2 linked regions of the Sediminicoccus sp. KRV36 genome follow. Each later gene encodes a partner of the first gene's protein in a complex. Links are inferred from orthologs where the notes say so. Each region holds a gene or a part of one and is shown in the gene's direction. Other genes may lie near its edges.

Evidence for each region.
Region 2: the proteins of LHU95_RS02070 (region 1) and ctaD are in contact, whole or in part, in a solved structure (PDB 7CUB), measured with the Escherichia coli proteins. The link is inferred for Sediminicoccus sp. KRV36 from one-to-one orthologs.

What each region holds. Positions count from the first base shown.
Region 1 is NZ_CP085081.1:432,440-435,417, forward strand. Bases 26-2,935 are described here. They hold LHU95_RS02070 (cytochrome c oxidase subunit 3), read left to right. Parts: upstream 26-1,018; coding sequence 1,019-1,852; downstream 1,853-2,935. Other genes in these bases: fliF (flagellar basal-body MS-ring/collar protein FliF), read right to left, coding at 26-136; LHU95_RS02065 (cytochrome c oxidase assembly protein), read left to right, coding at 270-869; LHU95_RS02075 (GDP-mannose 4,6-dehydratase), read left to right, coding at 2,011-2,935. Also shown: more of fliF, read right to left, coding at 1-25; more of LHU95_RS02075, read left to right, coding at 2,936-2,978. UniProt on the Escherichia coli protein: Cytochrome bo(3) ubiquinol terminal oxidase is the component of the aerobic respiratory chain of E.coli that predominates when cells are grown at high aeration.
Region 2 is NZ_CP085081.1:1,026,896-1,029,950, forward strand. What follows is about bases 23-3,009. They hold ctaD (cytochrome c oxidase subunit I), read left to right. Parts: upstream 23-716; coding sequence 717-2,303; downstream 2,304-3,009. Other genes in these bases: coxB (cytochrome c oxidase subunit II), read left to right, coding at 23-678; LHU95_RS04535 (heme o synthase), read left to right, coding at 2,433-3,009. In the rest of the region: more of coxB, read left to right, coding at 1-22; more of LHU95_RS04535, read left to right, coding at 3,010-3,055. UniProt on the Escherichia coli protein: Cytochrome bo(3) ubiquinol oxidase is the terminal enzyme in the aerobic respiratory chain of E.coli that predominates when cells are grown at high aeration.

The sequences.
Region 1 (2,978 bases):
GCATCACCAGGAAGATGATCAGGCCGAGAACGCCGATGGCCGTGCCCGCCAGGGCCAGCATCTGGATCCGGCCCAGCCCGCGCAGCTGTGCGATCAGATCCTGCATGGCACCATCCGGCACGGCGCGCTGCAACAAGACATCCAAATCTCCCGGGGGCCCATCCTGCGCCCTGGGCAGAAAGTGCCGCATGCCGCGTTGCGAAAGGCTTAACGCGGCGACACCCGGCCAGAGGCTTGCGTCCCTCCGCCCGAGGGGCCAGATCACCGGCATGACGCCGCAAGAGGTCCTCGCCCGGAAAAATCGCCGCATCGGCTTCGCGGCCTTCGGCTTTGTCGCGCTGATGGTGGGGGTCAGCTTCGCCGCCGTGCCGCTATATGACCTGTTCTGCCGTGCCACGGGCTTTGGCGGCACGCCGATGATCGGCCAGGCCGCGCCGGTGGCACCTGGCACCGCCACCGTCACGGTGCGGTTCAACGCCCAGACGCAGCCGAACCTGCCCTGGCGCTTCGAGGCGCAGCAGCCCTCCGTGCAGTTGCGCGTGGGGGAGGAGGCGCTGGCCTTCTACGTGGCGCGCAACCTGGGCGCGACGCCGGTCACGGGCATCTCGACCTATAATGTGACGCCGGATGTGGCCGCGAAATACTTCCACAAGACGGCCTGCTTCTGCTTCGAGGAACAGACGCTGGAGCCCGGCCAGTCGGTGGACATGCCGCTCGCCTTCTGGGTGGATCCGCGAATCGCCGAGGACCCGGCGACGCGCGGCATCCGCACCATCAGCATCAATTATACCTTCTTCCGCAGCCTGAATGACGCGGAGCGCGCGGGCGCCCTGGCCAATGCGGGGCCGCATGTGGGCCGGCCGCGCTAGCGGATCCATGCCGGCCCATCGCTGAACGCCGATGGCGGATCGCCCGGTTCTGGCTGGCCACCCTTGATCACGGGGCCGTTTTCCGGGATTGTGCGCCGCAACGCCCCGGCGCCCTCTCGGCCCCCGGGGGATCAATCGCAGGACGAGTGATGGCCAGCAACGCCGAGGGCGCGAGCCCCTACAAGCACCCATACCACCTGGTCGAGCCGTCTTTCTGGCCGATCCTGGCCGCTTTCGCCGCCGGTACCATGCTGCTTGGCATCATCGTGCTGGCGCATGGCGGCGGAAACTGGGTGTTGGCGCTGGGTGGCACCAGCGTCCTGGTCTGCATGTTCGGCTGGTGGCGCGATGTGCTGAAGGAGAGCCGGACGGCCGGGCTGCATACCCCGGTGGTGCGCCTGGGTCTGCGTTACGGCATGATCCTTTTCATCGCCTCCGAGGTCATGTTCTTCGTGGCCTTCTTCTGGGCCTATTTCCACTTCGCACTCTATCCGGACCATGTCTCCGGCGCCGCCACCGCGATCTGGCCGCCGGCTGGCGTCAAGACCTTTGACCCCTGGGGCCTGCCCTTCCTGAATACCATGATCCTGCTGCTCTCGGGCTGCACGGTGACCTGGGCACATCACGCGCTGCTGGAGAATGATCGCAAGAACCTGATCATCGGCCTCGCGCTGACGGTGGTGCTCGGCATGGCCTTCACCGGGCTTCAGGCCTGGGAATACAGCATGGCGCCCTTCGCCTTTACCGGCGGCGTCTACCCTTCGGTGTTCTTCCTGGCGACGGGTTTCCACGGGTTCCACGTCATCGTCGGCACCATTTTCCTGGCTGTCTGCCTGTTCCGCGCCATGGCCGGGCAATTCACGCCGGAACGGCATTTCGGCTTCGAGGCCGCCGCCTGGTACTGGCATTTCGTGGACGTGGTGTGGCTCTTCCTCTTCGTGTCGATCTATGTCGCCGGCGCAGGCGAGATCGCCCATCACTGAAGCTTGCGTGGCGGCCTTGGGTTAAGGGGGCCGCCCGATCGCCAGGGCATGGGCGGGGAGAGATCCTTCCCTGCTCGCCTTTCTTGCGCTGGCAATGACCGAAATCCTCCGCTATTCCTACAGCGACGCTCCTGCCAGGAGTGTCCATGGGAGCTGAGATGACTGCCCCAGTCGCTTTGATCATCGGCATCGCGGGTCAGGACGGCACCAGTCTCGCGCGATTTCTCCTGGCTCGGGGCTATGTCGTGCATGGGGTGAGCCGACGCATCTCGCTGCCGAGCACGGATCACCTCAAGGCCCTTCGCGCAGGCACAAATCTGCATCTCCATCAGGGTGATCTGACCGAGTTGGGCAGCCTGCTGCGCGTGTTGCAGCGCGCTCAGCCGAACGAGGTTTACAACCTGGCCGGGCCGAGCCTGCCCCCGTCGAGCATTCCGCACCAGGTGGCTGATCTTGTGGCGCTGGGCACGCAGCGGCTGCTGGACGCTGTCCGCCTGCATGACGCAACGGGGCGCCTGCGGCTGTTCCAGGCCTCGGGCCATGAGATGTTCGGCAGCGGCGGTGATGCGCCGGTCACTGAAGCGACCGCGCCGCGGCCGGATTCGGCGCTGGGCGTGGCGCGTCTGCAGGCCCGCTGGATGGTGGCCCAGGCCCGCGAGAGGCATGGGATGCATGCCTCCAGCGGCATCCTTTTTCCGCATGACAGCGCCCGGAGCGCGCCGCACGCGCTCAGCCAGTACATCCTGCAGGGTGTGGCCGCTTTGGCCGAGGGCAGCGCTGGCCCCGTGCTTCTCGCCGATCTCGATGCAAAGCGGGATTGGGGGCATCCGCGCGACTATGCCGAGGCGATGTGGCGGATGCTCCAGCAGGAGCAGCCGGGCGATTTCGTCCTGGCCAGCGGCATGGTCCATCCCCTGCGGGAGATGGTGCGGCGCGTCTTCGCCCATTTCGGCACGGAACTGGGCTGGCGCGGCGCGGGGCGCCTTGAGGCCGGGCATTGCCAGGCAACGGGCCGCCTTCTGGTCCAACTCGATCCTGCGGCACCGGGCGCGCAGACCGCCTTGGGGGACTCGACGAAGGCGCGCGCCGAGTTGGGCTGGCAGCCGAGCATCACCCTTGAGGAGGG
Region 2 (3,055 bases), 590 kb from region 1 along the record:
ATCTTCGTGGCGATGCTGCTGGCCTGGTGCGCCTGGCGCTACAGCGCCGCGCGCAACCCCGTCCCCTCGCAGAACAGCCACAACACCACGCTCGAAATCGCCTGGACCGTGATCCCGGTGCTGATCCTGCTGGTCATCGCCATCCCCTCCTTCCGGCTGATCTACTACCAGGACCGGGCGCGCGACGCCGACCTCACGATCAACGTGACGGGTCATCAATGGTACTGGAGCTATCAGTTCCCCGACCACGGCAATTTCAGCTTCGACAGCCGCCCCTTGCAGGATGACGAAATCCGCCCGGGCCAGCTGCGCGGCCTGGAAGTGGACGAGCCGCTGCTGGTGCCGGTGGGCCGGACCATCCGCGTCATGACCAATGGCGCCGATGTGATCCACAGCTTCTTCGTCCCCAGCCTCGGTGTGCAGCGCTACAGCATTCCCGGGCGCACGCTGGAGACCTGGATGCGGGCCGACCGCGTCGGCACCTTCTACGGCCAGTGCAACCAGATCTGCGGGACCAATCACTGGTTCATGCCCATCGTGGTGAAGGCCGTGCCGCAGGAGGAGTTCGACGCCTGGGTGGCCAGCGCGCGCACGCGCTTCGCCCGCCAGGATGACGCCGCCCCCGCCCTTGCGGATGCGGCCAACGACACCATTCGAATCGCAGCGGCGCGTCAGTAACGCAGCCGGCAAAAGGCTTCAGGAAAGGCACAAGGCACATGGCATACGCGGACGCGCATGGACATGACGACCACAAGCCGGGCTTCGTGAGCAGGTGGCTGTTCAGCACCAATCACAAGGATATCGGCACCCTCTACATCATCTTCTCGCTCTTCGCCGCGATCATCGGCATCGGCCTCTCGGTGCTGATGCGCCTGGAGTTGCAGCAGCCGGGCCTGCAGATCTTCTCCGACGGGCAGATGTGGAACGCCTATGTCTCGGCCCATGGCCTGATCATGGTGTTCTTCGTGATCATGCCCGCACTGATCGGCGGCTTCGGCAACTGGTTCGTGCCCATCATGATCGGCGCGCCGGACATGGCTTTCCCGCGGCTGAACAACATCTCCTTCTGGCTGCTGGTGCCGGCCTTCCTGCTGCTGGGCGGCTCGCTCTTCGTGGGCGGCGGTGCCGGCGCGGGCTGGACGATCTATCCGCCGCTTTCGGATGACCAGTATCAGACCGGCCCCGCCATGGACATGGCGCTGTTCGCCCTGCACCTGGCCGGCGCTTCCTCGATCCTGGGTGCCGCGAATTTCATCACCACCATCTTCAACATGCGCGCCCCGGGCATGACGCTGCACAAGATGCCGCTCTTTGTCTGGTCCATGCTGGTCACGGCCTTCCTGCTGCTGCTGGCGGTGCCGGTGCTGGGTGGTGCCATCACCATGCTGATCACCGACCGCAACTTCGGCACGGCCTTCTTCGACCCGGCCGGCGGCGGTGATCCGGTGCTGTTCCAGCACCTCTTCTGGTTCTTCGGCCACCCCGAAGTCTACATCATGATCCTGCCGGCCTTCGGCATCATCAGCCATGTCATCTCGACCTTCTCCAAGAAGCCGGTGTTTGGCTATCTCGGCATGGCCTATGCGATGGTCGCGATCGGCGTGGTTGGCTTCGTGGTCTGGGCGCACCACATGTACACCTCCGGCATGGATGTGGACACGCGGGCCTACTTCATGGCGGCGACCATGGTCATCGCGGTGCCGACGGGTGTGAAGATCTTCTCCTGGATCGCCACCATGTGGGGTGGCTCCATGCGGTTCGACACGCCGATGCTGTTCGCCATCGGCTTCATCTTCCTGTTCACGCTCGGCGGTGTGACGGGCGTCGTGCTGGCCAATGCGGGCATCACGCAGATCCTGCACAACACCTATTACGTGGTGGCGCATTTCCACTACGTGCTGAGCCTGGGCGCGGTGTTCGGCATCTATGCCGGCATCTACTACTGGATCGGCAAGATGAGCGGGAAGCAGTACCCGGAGAAGCTCGGCAAGATCCATTTCTGGCTGACCTTCATCGGCGTGAACCTGACCTTCTTCCCGATGCACTTCCTGGGCAACCAGGGCATGCCGCGCCGCTACCCGGATTATCCTGACGCTTTTTGGGGCTGGAACCTGATCGCCTCGCTGGGTGCCTATATCTCGGTCTCGGGCTTCATCTTCTTCTTCTACGTGATGTACGTGACCTTCAAGCGCGGCGCGCCGGTCCCGGCCAATTACTGGGGTGAGGGTGCGACGACGCTGGAATGGCAGATCAGCAGCCCGCCGCCCTTCCACAGCTTCGATGAGCTGCCGAAGATCCGTTGAGGGGGCGTTGCCCCCTCAAACTCCCCCAGCAGGGGACTCGTCCCCTGCACCCCCATTCCTCGGAGTTGCAAGAACCTGAGGTTCTTGCTGGGGAGTTTGAGGGGCAAAGCCCCTCAATCGAGGACCCAAATGAGTGACGTGACCACCACAGACATCGCCGGCGCCTCCGAGGTGCGCGACTGGATCACGCTGCTCAAGCCGCGCGTGCTGACGCTCGTCGTCTATACCGGCATCATCGGGCTCTTGGTGGCGCCCGGCGCCATGCATCCGGTGTTGGCCGTCACGGCCATTCTCTGCATCACCATCGCGGCCGGTGCGGCGGGTGCCATGAACATGTGGTATGACCGCGATATTGACGCGATCATGCGCCGCACCATCAAGCGCCCTATCCCGACCGGCCGCATCAGCGCTGATGCCGCCCTCACCTATGGCGTGGTGCTGGCCGTGGGCTCCGTGGCCCTGATGGGGCTTGCCACCAATTGGCTGGCCGCTGGCGTGTTGGCCTTCTCGATCTTCTTCTACGTCGTGATCTACACGATGCTGCTGAAGCGCCGCACGCCGCAGAACATCGTCATCGGCGGCGCGGCCGGCGCCTTCCCGCCGCTGATCGGCTGGATCGCGGTGACCGGCAGCATGGAACCGCTGCCGCTCGTGCTCTTCGCCATCATCTTCATGTGGACGCCGCCGCATTTCTGGGCGCTCTCGCTCTGGGCGCATCAGGATTATGAGCGTGCCGGCGTGCCCATGCTGCC